Regions from separate parts of the Mycobacterium sp. 050272 genome, predicted to be linked through region 1. Evidence: riboswitches for the same ligand, from Rfam matches in the RefSeq annotation. Region 1 holds a riboswitch; the other holds the start of a gene.
What was found. A riboswitch is a leader RNA that binds a small molecule or an ion and turns the genes downstream of it on or off. The one in region 1 is predicted to bind cobalamin.
Positions count from the first base shown of each region.

Region 1 (9,508 bases):
CACCCCGTCCCGGGCCGCGACCGGGTCCCCGCCCTGGGCCGACACCGCGACCCAGCGCCCACCCGGTGGTGTTGCCACCGGCCGGCAATCCACATCAGTACGGACGCGTCGACGACGACGGGACGGTCTGGTTGGTCAGCTCGGCCGGCGAACGCATCATCGGTTCCTGGCAGGCCGGCGACCGTGAGGCCGCATTCGCCCACTTCGGCAGGCGATTCGAGGACCTGAGCACCGAAGTCACGCTGATGGAGGAACGGCTGGCCTCCGGAAGCGGCGATGCCCGCAAGATCAAGGCCAACGCGGCCGCGCTGGCCCAGACGTTGCCGACGGCCTCGGTGCTGGGCGACGTCGACGCGCTCGCCGGCCGGCTGACCGTCCTGGTGGAGCACGCCGAAGCCTCGGTCGCCGCCGAACGCGCCCGCCGCGACGAGCATCGAGCCGCGCAGACCGCCCGCAAGGAGGCGCTGGCCGCCGAGGCCGAGGATCTGGCCGCCAACTCGACGCACTGGAAGGTCGCCGGGGACCGGATGCGCGAGATTCTCGATGAGTGGAAGACGATCACCGGACTGGATCGCAAGGTCGACGACGCGCTGTGGAAGCGCTATTCGGCCGCGCGCGAAGCGTTCAACCGGAGGCGGGGTTCGCACTTCGCTGAGTTGGACCGCGAGCGCGCGGGCGTGCGGCAGTCCAAGGAGCGACTGTGCGAGCGAGCCGAGGAGCTGTCCGATTCGACGGACTGGGCCGCGACGAGCGCCGAATTCCGCAATTTGCTGACCGAGTGGAAATCGGTGGGGCGCGCGACCCGTGAGGTCGACGACGCGCTGTGGAAGCGCTTCAAGGCTGCCCAGGATGCCTTCTTCTCCGCCCGTAATGCCGTGACAGCGGAGAAGGATCAGGAGTTGCGGGCCAACGCCACCGCCAAGGAGGCGCTGCTGGCCGAGGCCGAGAAGATCGACACCAGCAACCACGAAGCGGCCCGGGCGGCATTGCGGTCGATCGCCGACAAATGGGACGCGATCGGCAAGGTGCCCCGGGAACGGTCAGCCGACCTGGAGCGGCGGCTGCGTGCCGTCGAGAAGAAGGTGCGCGACGCCGGCGAATCGAATTGGTCTGACCCCGAAGCGCAGGCACGCGCCGAGCAGTTCGCCACCCGCGCCGAGCATTACGAGCAGCAGGCCCGCAAGGCGGCCGCGGCCGGCCGAACCAAGGAAGCCGAAGAGGCGCAAGCCAACGCCGAACAATGGCGGCAGTGGGCGCAAGCGGCCGCCGAGGCGCTGACCCGTAGGTCCTAGCGACCCGCCGCCTGGTCCGGCGGCGGCGCCTGGACGTCGGGACCATCGGGGATGTCCGGGTCACCCAGGCTCTCCAGCAGCGTCCTGGACTGTTGCTCGGCGCTGACCCGGCGCCGCTGCTCCTCGGCCGCGAGTTGCACGATCGTGCGCGACCACACCACGCGGGCCCAGTGGAACGTCAAGAGGATCACCGTGATCCACGCGACCCACAGCCCGATCCCCGGGCCGGGATGACCGGCCGCCGCGGTCTGGCGCGACCACACCGCCAACAACCCGGTCGCGCTGGCTATCGACGAGCCCGCCAGCGCGATCCAGGCCAGCGCCCAGCGCCGGGTCAGTAGTGCCAGCATCGAGAACCCGACACCGAAAACCAGTGTGAACCAGAGGAATACCTTCGACGGCAGCGACAACGCGGCCGCACCGGCGCCGTGGCTGCTGAACAATACATCCCAGCCGCGGACCTGGCCGGTATGCGGCAAGATGAACGATCCGAGCAGCACGAACACCAGGATGGCGACGATCAATGCCCTTGGGCCGGGGTCGATTTCGCGTGCAACGCGGCGTTCGGCGGCCTCGATCTCGGAGCGCAGCGCATCAAGATCCGGATGTTCGTTCGTCATCGGGTACATCCCTGGGTTTCGACTGTTTGAATTGCCGGCCCAATGCCGGGCATGCCCAAACCGACACCGCCGGCGCGCCGTCCGGCGGCGTGCCCGTCACCGGCCCGGGTGCGGCGGTGGGTCAGGATGCCGGCGTCGGCGATCAGGTGGTGCGGGGCGGCCCCGGTGACCACGGTGGTGATGATGTCTCCGGGGCGCACCGGGGTGTCGGCGGTGAAGTGCACCAGCCGGCCGTCACGGGCGCGCCCGGTCATGCGAGCGGTGCGCGCGTCCTTGCGGCCCTCGCCGGTCGCGACCAGCAATTCGACCTGCCGGCCGACCAGTTCGCGGTTGCCCTCCAGCGAAATTTGCTCCTGCAATTCGACCAGCCGCATATAGCGTTCCTGCACAACGTCTTTCGGCAGCTGTCCGTCGAGTTCGGCGGCCGGGGTTCCGGGCCGCTTCGAGTACTGGAAGGTGAACGCGGCCGCAAACCGGGCCTGGCGCACCACGTCGAGGGTGGCCGCGAAGTCCTCCTCGGTTTCGCCGGGGAATCCGACGATCAGGTCGGTGGTGATGGCCGCGTGCGGCATCGCCGTGCGCACGCGGTCGATGATGCCGAGGTAGCGTTGCGCGCGATACGAGCGCCGCATCGCCCGCAGCACCCGGTCCGACCCCGACTGCAACGGCATATGCAGGGCCGGGCACACGTTGGGCGTCTGAGCCATCGCATCGATGACGTCGTCGGTGAACTCTGCCGGGTGCGGGGAGGTGAACCGCACGCGTTCCAGTCCGTCGATGTCCCCGCAGGCGCGCAGCAGCTCGGCGAAGGCGCCGCGGTTGCGGGACACAGCGGGATCGGCGAACGAGACACCGTATGCGTTGACGTTCTGCCCGAGCAGCGTGACTTCCAGGACGCCGTCGGCCACCAACGATCGCACTTCGGCGAGAATGTCGGCCGGGCTGCGGTCGACCTCCTTGCCGCGCAGCGACGGGACGATGCAGAACGTGCAGCTGTTGTTGCAGCCGACAGAGATGGAAACCCAAGCAGCATAGGCGGATTCGCGGGCGCTCGGCAGCGACGATGGAAATTCCTGCAGCGCCTCGACGATCTCCACCTGGGCGACCTTGTTGTGCCGGGCCCGCTCCAGCAGGGTGGGCAGCGACCCGATGTTGTGCGTGCCGAAGACCACATCGACCCAGGGCGCCTTGCGCAGCAGGGAGTCTCGGTCTTTCTGGGCCAGGCAACCACCGACGGCGATCTGGAAGTCGGGGTTGTCGCGTTTGCGCGGGGCCAGGTGGCTGATGTTTCCGTACAGCTTGTTGTCGGCGTTTTCGCGCACCGCGCAGGTGTTGAAGACCACCACATCGGCGTCGGCGCCCTCGTCGGCGCGTTGGTAACCGGCGGCCTCGAGCAGACCCGCCAACCGCTCGGAGTCGTGGACGTTCATCTGGCAGCCGTAGGTGCGAACCTGATAGGTGCGCCCCGACCCCGTCGCGGGCCCGGCCAGGCTCGCGGCGTCCGGTGCCACGGTCGAAGTCACGGGGCCATGGTACGGCGACCGGGGCCTACCCCATGAACCCCCAGCTAGACGCGGCGGCGTTCGCGCTGGCAGCCCTACCCGGATGCGGCTTCGCCCAGGCCCGCGGCCAGGTCTGCGCCGGTGACGCCGCGGAACCACTGCCCGAGCAGTTCCGCGTTGAGTTGGGGTTGGATTCCGGAGGTTCCGGCCAGGCCCGGTGAGCCGGCCACTCCGGGTACAGCGGCTATTCCAGCGCTTGATGTCCCCGCGGTCACCGGCGCCACCGGGGTCACGGCTGCGGGGGCGACGTTGATGCTGCTTTGCGCTGCGACAGTGAGGACGCCGGTGCTTGGGCTCCAGGTGAACGCGTTGGCGGCGCCCGTGACGTCAACGGCGCTCTGCGAGACGGTCAACGACGCCACCGTAGTGCCGTTGTTCAGCACATACACCGAGCCGCTCTCGACGGTGAAGCTCATGGCTCCGGTCGTCGAATATGACGGAAAGAAGAAACCGCCGGGGTCAAGGGTGATGGTGTCGCCCACGATGCTGCCGCCGCCCACGTTCGAGGTGCCCCCCTGGATGACGTGAATGACGGCACCGTTGTTCGAGGCAAAACCTCGCGGAAATCCGCGTACGACCTGAGCGCTGACGCCGGGATTGAAGGTGACCCGCGCGTTGCCCGGCTGAAGGTTGATGATGTTGCCGGGTTGCAGGGTGGGGTCCGCGAGTCGCGCGAGGTCACTCGATGCGTTCGACTTGGTGGTCTGAGGTGGCTCGCCAAAGGAGGCCAGTGTGCTCGCCGACTCCGAATCGCCGGCGTAGGCATACATCGCGGTGGCGTCTTGGACCCACATCTCCATGTACTGGACTTCGGTGACCGCGATCGCGGGGGTGTTCTGCCCGAAGAAGTTAGTCGCCACCAAGACCGCCAGCTGTGCCCGGTTAGCCTCGATCACCGGCGGGGGCACGGTCAACGCGAAGGCTGTTTCGTAGGCAGCGACCGCGTCATACGCCTGGGCGGCGGTTTGCCCGGCGTACGACGCACTGGCATGCAACCACTGCACGTAGGGGCCGGCCGCGGCCGTCATCAGCATCGATGACGGGCCGAGCCATGCCTGGCCGGTCAGCGCCGCAAGCTCTGAGGCATACCCGCCGGCGGTGGACTCCAGCGCGGCCGCCACCGCGTCCCAACCGGCGGCGGCCGCCAACATCGGTCCCGCCCCAGGTCCTGAATACATCAGCCCGGAGTTGAGCTCCGGCGGCATTAACGCAAAGTCCATCGCCGTGTGTCCTCCGCTTTTCAGCTACCTGCGCCGCATCAGCCGGGGTGAACATGCGATGCCCCGGCTATCTGAGCCCCCACCCGTGAGGCCTCAGCTAGCTAAACGGGCGTGGCTGAACTCCCCGTGACAGCACGCCGAAGCACTCACGAAGCTAAGCGGTCGACGAAAAAGACGCGGGCGTCAATATTTCGCGGACGTGTCGAATGCCGGTCCAGCCGAACCTGAGAATTAATCGACTAGACCCGGCGGCGTTCCCGTTCGGCGTTCAGCTCGGCGAGGACAACCTCGCAGGCCAGGTTCTGGCCATAGCCACGGCGAGCCAGCATGCCCACCAGCCGGCGGGTGATCCGCGCGTCGTCCCCGCTCAGCGTTTCCCGCCGCAGCTTGGCCCGCACCAATTCTTCGGCCCGGCTTCGCTCGGCACCGGCGTCGATCGTGGCCAGTGCGGTATTGATGACCTCTTTGTCGACTCCCTTGGTGTGCAGCTCGGCGGCCAACGCGCGCCTGCTTTTCCCCGCGTGCGCGTGCCGGGACCGCACCCACTGCTCGGCGAAGTCCCGGTCGTCCACCAGCCCGACAGCGGCCAGCCGGTCGAGCACCCGAGCACTGACGTCGTCGGGGTATCCACGTTTGGCGAGCTGGCCGGACAACTCGGCCCGGGTGCGCGACCTCGCGGTGAGCAGGCGCAGGCACAGCGCCCGCGCCTGCTCCTCGCGGGCAGGCTCAGAAATCGACGGGGGCGGGGAGGACGTCGTCATCGGTCAGTACCGCGCCAATGCCCAACTTTTCCTTGATCTTCTTCTCGATCTCGTTGGCGATATCGGCGTTCTCCACCAGGAAGTTGCGGACGTTCTCCTTGCCCTGGCCGAGCTGCTCGCCCTCATAGGTGAACCAGGAACCGGACTTGCGGATGAAGCCCTGATCCACACCCATGTCGATCAGCGACCCCTCCCTGCTGATGCCGCGGCCGTAGAGGATGTCGAACTCGGCCTGCTTGAACGGCGGCGACACCTTGTTCTTGACGACCTTGACCCGGGTGCGGTTACCGACCGCATCGGTGCCGTCCTTGAGTGTCTCGATCCGGCGCACATCCAGGCGCACCGACGCGTAGAACTTCAAAGCCTTTCCACCCGTGGTGGTTTCGGGGCTGCCGAACATCACCCCGATCTTCTCGCGGAGCTGGTTGATGAAGATCGCGGTGGTCCCCGAATTGTTCAGTGCGCCAGTCATTTTCCGCAGTGCCTGGCTCATCAGCCGGGCTTGTAGCCCGACGTGGCTGTCACCCATCTCGCCCTCGAGTTCCGCGCGCGGCACCAATGCGGCCACCGAGTCGATGACCAGAATGTCCAGGGCGCCGGAGCGGATCAGCATGTCGGCGATCTCGAGGGCCTGCTCACCGGTGTCGGGCTGGCTGACCAGCAAGGAATCGGTGTCGACGCCGAGTTTCCTGGCGTAATCCGGGTCCAGGGCGTGCTCGGCGTCGATGAACGCCGCAACACCCCCGGCAGCCTGGGCATTGGCCACCGCGTGCAGGGCGACGGTCGTCTTACCCGAGGATTCCGGGCCGTAGATCTCCACGACCCGGCCGCGTGGCAGGCCGCCGATGCCCAGGGCCACGTCCAATGCGATGGATCCGGTCGGAATGACCGAGATCGGCTGACGCTGCTCGTCGCCGAGACGCATCACCGAGCCTTTGCCGTAGCTCTTCTCGATCTGGGCCATCGCCAGTTCGAGAGCCTTCTCACGGTCGGGCGCTTGCGCCATGGTGCTCTCCTATAGTCGGTGTTCTTCTGACCGGTATCGGTCGGTTGGCCGTGACACTAGAGATGGCCACCGACAAGTCGTCGCCTTCTTCGAGTGATCCCCACAGTAGACGAACACCTGTTCGATTCAAGTTCGACACGCCGGACCGGCTGCGTGTGGCAATATCGGCTACCGACAGTGCGCCGACGGGCCTGCATGAAGAGGAAACCGGTGCGAATCCGGTGCGGTCCCGCCACTGTGATCGGGCACGTTGCGACCCGAGAGCCAGATACTCTCCGCCGGCGCTTCCTCACTAGACGCTGGGGCGGATCTCCCCAGAGAGGCTGGTTGCGCACGCATGGATATCTCCGGTGAGCTTGCCGAAATATCTTCCTATAAAGGGTTTTTCGCACTGACTGTGGGCGGCGGGGCGACAGGATGGCACCCGATCCGTCAGGACTACGCCGATGGCTTTGCGGGTTTGATCGACACCACGGCTCAGCGCTACCACACGACGGACCTGCGGATCGGCGCCTCCCTGGTCCATCTCGGCCACGCCACCCGGTTGTGGTCACCGGCGCTGGCCTGCGCGTTGGCCCACGGCGTCGTCCCGGACCTGCAACACCTGGAACGTGCCGACGACGGGGCGCAGCTGCGCCTGCCCGAGCCCGTCGGAGAGCCGGTCGCGGACAGTGCGGCCGAGTTGTATCGCCTTGTGGTGCAACACCATATGCAGCCGTTTGCGGCCGGCCTGCGGGTAAAACTGGCGCCCGCCCTGGTGGCGGGCAACATCGCGTCCGCACTCGTCGGCGCATCGCGGGCGCTGCTCGCGGCCCGACCGGACCTGCGGGCACGGATCGTCGAGATCACCGCGTCCCTGCTCGACACCGGCGTGCTGTCCGGATCCGGCATCATCACCGGCTCACACCTGAGCTTCAAGCGCGACAGCTGCTGCCTGTTCTATCGCCTGCCCGGGCGATCGGTCTGCGGTGACTGCGTGTTTCGCCAGGCACCGCGCTCGACCCGGCGTTGAGTGAGCGGCCAAAGCGTCGAGTGTGCGGCCCCGGCGCTGAGCGTGCGCGCCCACGGCGCGGTTTCGGCCGATTCACCGCCCTGGCCGCACCCGCAAATCCGCCAGCGCACCCGCAAAGCCTCCAGCGCACACTCGACGGGAAGCTGGCGAGCTAAAAGCTCACCATTGCTCGCGGGGCACGTCGAAGTCGACGCACAACGCCCGCCAGACGTCGCGGGGTTCGATGCCGTCCTCGATCGCCTGGGCGGCGGTGCGGCCGTCAAAACCCGGCAGCACGTGATCTACCAGTACCGATGCGCCGTAGGCAGCACCGAATCGCAGCACCACCCGCTCGTTGAACTCCGTCAGCCGCACGCCAGCCAACATACCGAGCCCGGCTATTTCGCGAGCGCCAGCGCTTGGTGGCACACCCGAACCGGGTCGGCGACGCGGTGGATACCGGACGCGGCGGTGCGTGCGGCATCGCGGTAGCTCGGCGTGGACAACACCTCGTTGACCGCGTCGGCCAGCGCATCGGCGGTCAGCGGCCGAATCAGCCGCGCGCTCCCCTGCCGCTGCACCCGGTTGGCGATCTCCCACTGATCCCCGCCGCCGGGAACCACCACCAGCGGTACCCCGGCCAGCAGCGTCTTGGCGACCATGCCGTGGCCGCCGCCGCAGATCACGACGTCGGCATGACAGAGCAACTCGTCCTGACGGCCCAGCCCGACAACCGCCCACGGTGGCACCGTCAGATCCGGTCCGTTCAACCGCGACACCAGCAGGCGCGAACCCGCCGGCAACGTCTCCCCCGGCGTCAGGCACCCCAGCGCGACTTCGGCAAGACCCTCGGTCCCGATCAAGGCGGTCGACGGCGCGATGACGATCACCGGCCCGGAGTCAGCCGGGACCTCGAGGATGCGATCGGTCGGCTCGAAGTGCAGCGGACCGACGACGACGGCCTCGGCCGGCCAGTCCGGACGGGACACCTCCAGCGCGGGCAGCGTCGCGATCAGCCGTCGCAGCGGACCGGGATCGCGCGCCGGCAGTCCGATCTCGGTGCGCGCCATCTCGCGCTGCTGCAGACCCGCGCGCACCGAGCGCGCCGTCAGCGCCCGCATCGCGGCGTCGCGCAGCCAGCCGCGAATGCCGGTACCCGGCGCCAGCCCGCTGCCGATCGGCGGCAACCCGCGAGACGGCAGGTACAGCGGGTGCGGGTTGAGCTCGATCCAGGGGATCCCGAGCAGCTCGGCGGCCATGCCACCGCCGGCGGTGATGACGTCGGACACCACCAGGTCGGGCGCCAGCTCGCGCAGCGCCGCGACATTGAGCACCGCCATTCGCGCCGCGCGCCGGTGGATTCGGGCCCCGGCGTCGACGTCTTCGTCGGTCGCGGCCAGCCCGTCGAGCGCGAATGCCTCGATGCCGACGTCGCGGGCGGCTTGCAGCCATTCCTCGCCGGTGAACAGGCTCGGCTCATCGCCCGCGTCCCGGAAGCGCTGACACAACGCGATCGCGGGAAACGAGTGCCCGGGATCAGGCCCGGCGACCACGGCGACTCGCACCGCCTTACCCTGCCACAGTGCCTCACGGGGACGCGCCTACGCTGGCACCATGACCGAGCTGACCGGAACAGCCGTCGCGAACACGCGCACGGTCGAGACTTTTCTCAACGCCCTGATGGACGCGGACTTCGACACCGCGGATGCCTCGCTGGACGACAACCTCGTCTACGAAAACGTCGGATTGCCGACAATCCACGGCCGTGCCCGAGCCATGAAGCTGTTCCGCCGAATGGACGGCCGCGCCGGATTCGAGGTGAAGATTCACCGCATTGCCGCCGACGGTGCCGCGGTGCTCACCGAACGCAGCGATGCACTGATCCTGGGCCCGCTACGGCTGCAGTTCTGGGTGTGTGGCGTGTTCGAGGTCCACAACGGACGTATCACGTTGTGGCGGGACTACTTTGACTTCTTCGATATGACCAAGGCGTTGCTGCGTGGGGTGGCCGCGCTGGTGGTGCCGTCGCTGCGAGCGTCGTTCTAGCGTCGCGGTA
Region 1 is NZ_JBCHKV010000017.1:86,558-96,065, forward strand. It holds gene AAHS21_RS25685 (DUF349 domain-containing protein) at 1-1,292, shown strand, start outside; gene AAHS21_RS25690 (hypothetical protein) at 1,289-1,921, opposite strand; gene miaB (tRNA (N6-isopentenyl adenosine(37)-C2)-methylthiotransferase MiaB) at 1,909-3,435, opposite strand; gene AAHS21_RS25700 (PPE family protein) at 3,510-4,694, opposite strand; gene recX (recombination regulator RecX) at 4,934-5,455, opposite strand; gene recA (recombinase RecA) at 5,421-6,461, opposite strand; cobalamin riboswitch at 6,620-6,756, shown strand; gene AAHS21_RS25715 ((2Fe-2S)-binding protein) at 6,799-7,473, shown strand; gene AAHS21_RS25720 (DUF3046 domain-containing protein) at 7,633-7,839, opposite strand; gene AAHS21_RS25725 (glycosyltransferase) at 7,851-9,017, opposite strand; gene AAHS21_RS25730 (limonene-1,2-epoxide hydrolase) at 9,067-9,498, shown strand; gene AAHS21_RS25735 (hypothetical protein) at 9,495-9,508, opposite strand, start outside.

Region 2 (9,508 bases), on a different contig from region 1:
CGATCACCTCGCCGAACTCCGAGTAGCACAGGTGGGTGTGGATCTGGGTCGAGTCGGCGACGCCGGAGGTTGCCAACCGGAAAGAGCCGACGGCCCAACGCAAGTAGTCCTCCTGATCGGCCCGGCGCAGCGGCAGCAGCTCACGCAGCGCGGGCTCGTCGACCTGGATGACCGCGATGCCGGCGGACTCCAGATCCACCGTCTCGTCGCGGATCGCCAGTGCCACCTGATTGGCGGTGTCGGCCAGCGGCTGGTCGTCGCGGACGAACGACCACGCCAGGATCGTCACCGGGCCGGTCAGCATGCCCTTGACCGGCTTGTCGGTCAGGGACTGCGCGTATTTCGCCCACTCCACCGTCATCGGCTGCCGGCGGACGACGTCGCCGTAGAGCACCGGGGGCCGCACGCAGCGGCTGCCGTAGGACTGCACCCAGCCGTTCTTGGTGGCGAAGAAGCCGTCCAGCTGTTCGGCGAAGTACTGCACCATGTCGTTGCGCTCGGGCTCACCGTGCACCAACACGTCGAGGCCGAGCTGCTCCTGCAGCGTGATGACGTCGGAAATCTCCTGTTTCATCCGCCGGTCGTACTCGGCCTCGTCGATCTCACCGGCGACGAGTGCGGCGCGCGCCTTGCGGATCTCGACGGTCTGCGGAAACGACCCGATTGTGGTGGTCGGCAGCGGCGGCAGGTGCAGCCGCTCGTCCTGGCTGACCCGACGTTGTGCGGCGTCGCCGCGGTGAGAACCGGTCGCGACGATCTCTTCGATGCGGGCCCGGACCCGGTCGTTGTGCAGCCGCGGATCCTGCTTGCGGGAGGCGACGGCGGCGTTGGATGCCTCGATCTGCGCGGCGACGGCTTCGCGGCCCTCGTGCAGCGCACGGGACAGCGCCACCACCTCGGCCACCTTCTCCTCACCGAACGCCAGCCAGCTGCGCAGCGCGTCGTCCAGGCCGGTCTCCGGCGCCAGCGAGTACGGCACGTGCAGCGTGGAGCACGAGGTCGACACCGCGACGTGGGCGGCCGAACCCAGCAGGCTCGTCAGCTTGCTCAGCGCCGCCTGCAAGTCAGTCCGCCAGATGTTGCGTCCGTCGACGATGCCGGCCACCAGGGTCTTGTCGGCTAAGCCGGGCGCCCCCGCGATCGCCGTGTCGGCGCCGTACACCAGGTCGACGCCGATCGCCTCGACGGGCGTGCGGGCCAGCGCGCCCAGTGAAGCGCCGGGGTCACCGAAGTAGGTGGCGACGTAGATGGCGGGCCGGTTGCTCACCTTGCCCAGGGCGTTGTAGACGGCTTCGGCCAGCGCGGGGGCGTCGGCGCAGATGTCGGTGACCAGCGCCGGCTCATCGATCTGTACCCACTGCGCGCCTCCAACAGACGGGTCGGCGAGCAGGCTCAGCAGCTCGGAGTAGATTCCCACCAGCTCCTGCAGGCGCTCGATCGGCGCGCCGCCACCGTTGACGCCCTTGCTCAGCAACAGAAACGTGATCGGACCGATGACGACCGGGCGGGCCGGAATCCCTTGCTCGAGAGCCTCTTTCAGCTCGGAGAGCACCTTGTCCGGGTTGAGCTTGAACTTCGTCGCGGGTTCGATCTCGGGAACGATGTAGTGGTAGTTGGTGTCGAACCACTTGGTCATCTCCAACGGCGCGACGTCGGCGTTGCCCCGCGCGGCGGCGAAGTAGCGGTCCAGGTCGTCGGGAACCTGTGCGGCCCGGGCCGGCAACGCGCCCAGCATGACCGCGGTGTCCAGCATCTGGTCGTAGTAGGAGAAGGTGTTCACCGGCACCGAGTCCAATCCGGCATCGACCAGGCCCGTCCAGGTGTCGCGGCGCAGGGTGGCGGCGACTTCTTCGAGTTCCGCGCGGCTGGTTCGGCCTTTCCAATAGCCCTCGGTCGCGCGCTTGAGTTCGCGTTTCGGGCCGATGCGCGCAGAACCGACGACGGTTGCGGTGAATGGTTGGCAGATCACGATATTCGTCCTTCAATCGGCGTGGTGGTCATCGCCGGCGGACGTACAGCCACTCCAACAGCGATTAGCACCTCTTTTTCGTGAAGCACTAACCACCAACGGCTGCAGCCTAACGCCCATTCCACGAGGCGATGAGCCGCCGGACGCGGCGCGCCCGACACAGCTGGCAGGTCTCCGGACTCGCAGGCGCGCACCTGGCGGTGCTCCTAGTGGCCGTCGCTTCCCAGTCGTGAGACCAGTGCATAGGTGACGGCGGTCGTTCCTGCATACCGTTGCGGGACAGTCCCGGATTCTCACCGGGTTCCCTCTCACGAAGCGTTGCTAACGTTGCTTCGCTCGATGCCCGCGCCTTGCGGCGCACGCAAACCAGTTGCGAGAAGGAGTTTAGTCAGCCCGCCAATGCCTCGGCGACCGGGACGTCTCCGTTGTTGAATTCGATGGTCCGCCGGATCGTCGAATCGTCGGAAAGCGCGGTGGCCACGACGAGCGCGACATCGGCACGCGATACCTCACCCTTGCCCTCTTCGCCGACAGCGATGCGCCCGGTCGCGTCGTCCAGCGTGAGGCGGCCGGGACCGAGCACCGTCCAGTCCAGCTTGCTAGCTCGCAGATGGGCGTCCGCGGCGGCCTTGGCCTGGGCATAGGCGAAGAACGGATCATCTTGCGGCACACCATGATCCGGACCGGCACCGAAGTAGGACACCATCACGAACCGCTTGACGCCCGCCTGGCCGGCGGCATCGATCACCCGGATCGCGGCGTCCCGGTCGACGGCATAGGTGCGCGCCGGATTGCCGCCGCCCGCGCCGGCCGAGAAGACGACCGCGTCGTGTCCGGGCAGCAGCTCGGCCAGCGCGTTGGTGTCCAGCTGCTCGATGTCGGCCACCACCGGTTCGGCGCCGGTGGTGGCTACATCGTCGCAGTGGTCGGGATTGCGGAAGACGGAGGTCACTTGCGCGCCTCGTTCGCTCAGGATGCGAGCCAGCTGCAGTGCCACCTTGCCGTGTCCGCCGAAGACGATGATGCGTGCCATGTCGTCGACCGTACGCGCGACTCGTCGGGCAGCTCTGTCAGCTACTTCGCAGTCCGTCGATACCGAGCTCCATAAATTCGTCGTCAGGCACATCGTCGCTGCGGTACCGAGCATAAGTGGAGTCGATCTCCGTTACGACTCTGGGCAATTAGCCGTCGGACAGCCGGTCATGGAAATAATCGTCGTAGGCCGCCAGGTCGAGGAGGCCGTGACCCGAGTAGTTGAACAAGATCACGGTTTCCCGCTGCGTCCGGCGGGCGGCCAGCGCCTCGTCCATTACGCCTCGGATTGCGTGCGCGGTCTCCGGCGCGGGGATGACGCCCTCGCTGCGTGCGAATCGGATGGCGGCCTCCAGCACGGATCGCTGTGAGTACGCTACGGCCTCGATCCACCTGTTTTGCAGGAGGTTTGACACAATCGGCGCCACGCCGTGATAGCGCAGTCCGCCGGCGTGCGTCGCCGGCGGGACGAAGTCGCGTCCGATCGTGTACATCCACATCCGCGGGGTCAGGCCTGCGGCGTCACCGGACTCGTATCGCAGCAGGCCTGCTGTCAGTGACGGGCAGGACTGCGGTTCGACGGCTACCAGACGAGGCCGGCTCCCAGCCGCGGTGCGCGATTGCAGAAACGGCAGCGCCAGACCCGCGAAGTTCGATCCGCCGCCGCATGCGCCGATGACGACATCGGGAGCGCCCTCGCCCGCAAGCCGCAGTTGTTCTTTGGCTTCCAGTCCGATCACCGTCTGATGAAGCAGGACATGATTCAACACAGAGCCGAGCGCATAGTGGGTATCCGGCCTGCCCAGTGCCTCTTCGACTGCTTCGCTGATGGCGATCCCGAGTGAACCGGGACTGTCGGGATCGTTGTGCAGGACTGACTGTCCCGCCTCGGTGGTGCTGGACGGACTTGCAATCACCTCGGCGCCCCACGTCTCCATCAAGATGCGGCGGTACGGCTTCTGCCGGTGCGATGCGGCCACCATGAAGACATGGCACTTCAGGTCGAACAATTGGCAGGCCATCGACACCGCGCTGCCCCATTGTCCAGCACCGGTCTCGGTGGTGATTCGACGAACACCTTCGGCTTTATTGTAATACACCTGGGCGACAGCGGTATTGGCCTTGTGTGAACCAGCCGGTGACACCGACTCGTCCTTGAAGTAAATCCGGGCCGGCGTGCCCAGGAGTTGTTCGAGACGTACCGCTCGCACCAAAGGCGTTGGACGCCAGCGTCTTAAGACGTCAAGCACTTGGCCCGGCACGTCGACCCAGGGCGCGGCGGACATCTCCTGTTCGATCAGAGCCTGGGGAAAGAGGGCGCGTAGATCGTCGCCCTCGGCCCCTCGATCGAGGACCGGGTGCCGCGGTGGCTGCAGTGGCGAGGGGAGGCTAGACGCTGCGTTGAACCATGCCGCCGGGATATCGTCGGGCTTCAGTACATAGCGCAAGGCGACTCCTATCCGGTGAAACGCTTGAGGTATCGCACACCGGCATGTCCGGGCAAGCGTTGGCTCCCCGGCGCCCGCTTGCGCGAAACATTATCCGGCGATGGACAGTTGGGGTATCCGAGTGCCTCCAGCGCCTGCAATTCGGCATCGTTTGATTTGACGTCAAGGGACGCTATCGCCTCGTCGATTTTGTCGATACTGCTCGCTGCGACAATCGGCGCTGTCACCGCGGGTTTGGGGGGTGAAGCAAAGATCGCGGAGAGTTCTCCGGTTATCAACACGGAAGGCGAGTCGAACCGGATCAGCGTTCTCGACGTACACCATGTGTGACCTCAGTTCACTGCCCGATACCGGTAATGGCTTCGTCGGTGAGGACACGGCATGCGGTCGCCATGGACCTGAGGGTGGTAGCCAGTCGCGCGGGTCGGCTTCAAGCCTCTGCTGGTCGGTGAAAAAAATGAAAGGTGTCACGACATGCCCGGCACGCCTACGGACAACTGGTTTCGCACCCGATCGCCCGAGCACGCGATTCACCTTTGCGAATCGGCTTTTCACTCGCACAAGCTCGCGCTGCTCGGCCCCGCCGACCGGTTCGGCTTCAGCCAGCGCTTGATACACGCCGGGCCGGTCACGCTGGCCGATCTGAGCTATGACACCGACGTGTCGCTTCGTTTCTCGGCCGGTCGCGACAGTTACTACGTACACCTCCCGGTCGACGGCCGGCTTGAGTCGCAATACCGCGGACAACGGTGGGTTTCGACTCCCGCCACGGCGACGATCTACGGCCCCGACGCCGAGATGAGCGTGACGCGGTGGCCCGCGGCCAGCCGGCACCTGGGGGTCAAGATCGACCAACTCGTTGTCGATGCGGCCCTCGAAACGCTTTTGGGGAACCCGGCAGCATCGTCCGTTCCCTTCGCCGTCACGCTGCCTCTGGCCGACCATGCCGTCCGGAGCTGGGTGACCCAGGTGCATTGGCTCAATCGGGAGCTGGCCCGTTCAGACAGCCCGATGTGGCATCCGGCCGTGTTGGACCCGCTGGTGGAAAGCCTGGTGCACGGCCTGCTGCTGGTGGCCGACCATCCCCATCGTGAGGCTCTTTCATCGCCCGTCCGACCCGTCCGGCCGACGGCCGTTCGCGCGGCGATGGACATCATCGAGAGCACCCCGCAATCAGCTCTGACGACGTCGCGGTTGGCGCTCGAGTGCCACGTCAGCGTCCGCGCATTGCAGGAAGGTTTTCGCCGGCACGTAGGGATGTCGCCCATGGCATACCTGCGCGTGGTCAGGCTCCGTCGCGCGCACGGTGAGCTGCGATCGGCCCACTCTGCCAACGCCGGCGTCGCCGTCATCGCGCATCGCTGGGGATTCGGGCACCTCGGCCGTTTCGCGGCCGCTTACCAGGCGATGTACGGAGAGCCGCCGCTGCAGACCCTGCGCGGTACGCGTAATCGCAAAGGTTGTCCGGGCAACGCGGACCGATAGCCGAAAACCGCACTCCAGAGCTCAGGAGGTCGCTCGAGCGGTGCCGGCGGCGTCACCCTGAAGTATCCGCGGCCGGCCATCCGAGACGCCGCCCAGCCCTGGAAGCGAGAAGTTAGATGACATCAACCTCCCTGGAGATCGGTCGTCCCACAGTGGAATTCGCCGAACGGGTCCGCCGCAACCAGCGACGGCTTGGTGCGGAGTTGAAGCCGCAATACGACTTCATCGTGTGCGGATCGGGATCGAGCGGCTCGGTGGTGGCCCGGCGCCTCGCCGAAAACCCGAACGTGAGCGTGCTGGTGCTCGAGGCCGGCGGCCCCGACGAAGGACCCGAGATCAGCGAACCGGGAATGTGGCTCGCGAACCTCGGCAGCGAGCGCGACTGGAACTTCACCACCGAGCGTAATTGCCACCTGAACGGACGAGCGATCCCGTACGCGATGGCCAAGGTCCTCGGCGGGGGCTCGAGCATCAACGTCATGGTGTGGGCACGCGGTCACAAAAGCGACTGGGATTACTTCGCTTCCGAAGCCAAAGACCAACGGTGGAGCTATGATTCGGTGCTCGCGATCTACCGGGCCATCGAGGACTGGCATGGGGCTCCCGACCCTGGGCATCGTGGGGTCGGCGGACCCGTTTACGTCGGACCTGCCGCCGAACCGAGCCCGATCGCGCACGCGGGGCTCGAAGCCGGTAAATCGCTTGGCATTCCAGCGTTCGCAAGCCCGAACGGCACCCTGATGGAGGCCGCCGGTGGCGCGTCGATCGTCGATCTGCGCATCCGCAATGGACGCCGCGAATCGGTCTTCCGCTCTTACCTGTTCCCGTTGATGGACCGGCCCAACCTGACCGTGCTGACGGGCGCGATGGTGACTCGCGTGACGTTCGACGGGTCGCGGGCAACCGGAGTGGAATTCCTGCACGACCACGAGTTGCACTGTGCCGGAGCGGGATCCGAGGTCGTGCTGTCGCTCGGCGCGATCCACACCCCGAAGGTGCTCATGCAATCGGGTATCGGCGATCGGACTCACCTGCGGTCACACGGCATCGGGGTGGTGCAGCATTTGCCCGGCGTCGGTCGAAACCTGCAGGACCACCCCGGCTTCTCGTGCGTCTGGGAATATCGCGAACCCCTGCCCTGGCGCAACAGCGGCGGTGAAGTGACGTTTTTCTGCAAAAGCGATCCGACTTTGGATGCCCCGGACCTGCAGGCTTATCAGCTGGAGTTCCCGTTCTCGAGCGCGGAGAACGCGCAGAGGTTCGGCGTGCCCGAGGCGGGCTGGGCCATGTATGGCGCGGTGGTGCGGCCGAAGAGCCGCGGGCACATCACTCTTACCGGGCCAAAGCCCTCCGACCCCGTGAAGATCCATGACGGTCTTATGTCGCACCCAGACGACCTCAAGGCCGCAATCGCGTGCATCGAACTGTGTCGTGAAATCGGCAATGCACCGGCCCTTCGTCGTTTCAGCAAGCGAGAAGTCATGCCGGGCAAGCTCGACCACGCCGATCTGGTGACTTTCCTACGCAACGAGGTCACCACCTACCACCACCAGACGTGCGCGGCGAAGATGGGCCACGACAGCATGTCGGTGGTCGACGGATCGCTGAAAGTCTATGGGGTAGAGGGTCTTCGCATCGCCGATGGGTCCGTCATGCCGCGGGTCACCACCGGCAACACTATGGCGCCCTGCGTCATCATCGGTGAGCGCGCCGGGCAGATTCTGCGCCACCAATACGCCCTGTGAGTCGACTGGAGGAAATCCGGGAATGGGAACGAAATCGTTGGTGAACCTGACCGGTAGCTTCACCGCACGGATGCACGACGTACTCGGCGAGGCCGCGCGACGCGGACCGCTGGCCACCGACGAGATCACCGGCGCCACCGTGGTGTTGCGGCAACCCGATGTCGAAGCGCTGGCCCGCGACGAGCGGCTGAACGGGACCGGGCTGGCCCTGTTTGACGCCATGGGCATCAGCGACGGTCCATTGCGCGACTGGTACAGCCAGTTGATGTTCACCAACGACGGCGACTATCACCGTCGTCTTCGGTCGCTCGTTTCCCGCGCCTTCACCCCCCGCTCCGTCGGGGCGCTGAGGTCGACCGCCGCCGAGATGGCCGCCGTCGCCATCGCGTCGGCGACCCGGGACGGCGGGGATCTGGTGGCTGCTTTCGCCGGATTGGCAACCCGGTTGATTTGCCCTCTCCTCGGCGTCCCGGACGTCGACGTCGACGCATTCTCGCGGTGGGCCGACGCCCTCAGCCCGGTGTTCTATGTGATGACTCCCGATCAGATCGCGGAGGCGACGCGCGCGATCGTCGAAATGCGCGATTACGTCGATGCTTTGGCGCGTCGCCGAACCGAAGATCCCGGTCCCGATCTCATCACCGGATTGCTCGCTGCGGAGGCCGATGGCGAGCGGCTCACGCGCGACGAGACCGTGGCGATGATCGCGAATCTTCTTGTTGCCGGCCATGACACGACGGGCAGTCAGATACCGTGCAGCCTCCTGGTTGCACTGCAGCACCGCGACCGGCTTGCCGGGGTGGTGGCCGATGACGCCCGGCTGGCGAGCGCGGTGGCCGAGACCATGCGCCTCGAGCCCAGCATCCCCCTCATCCCGCGCACTGCCGTCGCGCCGATTGACCTGCACGGCACGACCATCCGGGCCGGCTCGACGGTTCTGCTCTGCATCGCCTCGGCGTGTCGGGACGCCTCGGCATGGCCGGCGCCGGACCACTTCGATCCCGAGCGGTTCACCCGGCCGGGGACGCCCCGGCTCATGAGTTTCGGGGCCGGAGCGCACTACTGCCTGGGTACCTCGCTGGCGAAGGTAGCGGTGGAGGAGTGCGTGCGCGCCGCGCTTGCCGCACGGCCCGCCCTGCACTTGGGCCAGGACCCCGCCCACATTGCGTGGCGCCGCGTCCTGGGCCGCAGCCCGCAGCGCCTCCTCATCGGTGTCGATGCGAGCTAGAGCTTGATCTTGCCCATGATGATGTCGATGATCGGCTTGCCCGGGGCGTAGGCGCCGGTCATCGAGGCCATCGTGTGTCCGGAGTCGACCAGCAGGGTGATACCGCTGACGCCGCAGGCGGCCTCGCTGTTGAGGAACGCCATCACGTCGCCCATCTGCTCGGGCGTGTGCACCTTGGAGCCGGTCTCGTCGCGGTAGTCCTGGGCGAAGGACAGCCACAGGTCCGCGTTGGCCTGGGCCAGTGGCGTGTCGGTCGGCCCGGGACAGATCGCGTTGATGCGAATTCCCTTCTTCGCCAGCGGGTAGCCCTGGGTGGCCACGTAGGTGTTGATCACCTTCTTGCTGGTTCCGTAGTGGTTGATCCCTTCGGCCTCGTGCGCCTGGCACCACGCCTCGGCCGCCGCGAAGTCCGGGGTCTCGAGGAATTCCAGCATCATGTCCAGGTCGTTCTCCCAGCCCATGCCGGCGACTGAGGAGATGAAGCAGATGGCCGAACCGTTGGGAAGTTGGTCCTTTTCCAGCAGGCGGTCGATCAGGTGGCGATGGCCGATGAAGTTGATCTTCATCAGCTCGATCGTGCCGTCGGCGACGCCGGCCGCGG
Region 2 is NZ_JBCHKV010000002.1:171,352-180,859, reverse strand. It holds gene metE (5-methyltetrahydropteroyltriglutamate--homocysteine S-methyltransferase) at 1-1,969, opposite strand, end outside; cobalamin riboswitch at 2,117-2,310, opposite strand; gene AAHS21_RS05585 (SDR family oxidoreductase) at 2,358-3,002, opposite strand; gene AAHS21_RS05580 (TrpB-like pyridoxal phosphate-dependent enzyme) at 3,151-4,449, opposite strand; gene AAHS21_RS05575 (AraC family transcriptional regulator) at 4,924-5,934, shown strand; gene AAHS21_RS05570 (GMC family oxidoreductase) at 6,051-7,679, shown strand; gene AAHS21_RS05565 (cytochrome P450) at 7,702-8,907, shown strand; gene AAHS21_RS05560 (SDR family oxidoreductase) at 8,904-9,508, opposite strand, start outside.
Region 2: linked by a shared signal. The riboswitch ahead of metE (5-methyltetrahydropteroyltriglutamate--homocysteine S-methyltransferase) and the one ahead of AAHS21_RS25715 ((2Fe-2S)-binding protein) in region 1 are both predicted to bind cobalamin.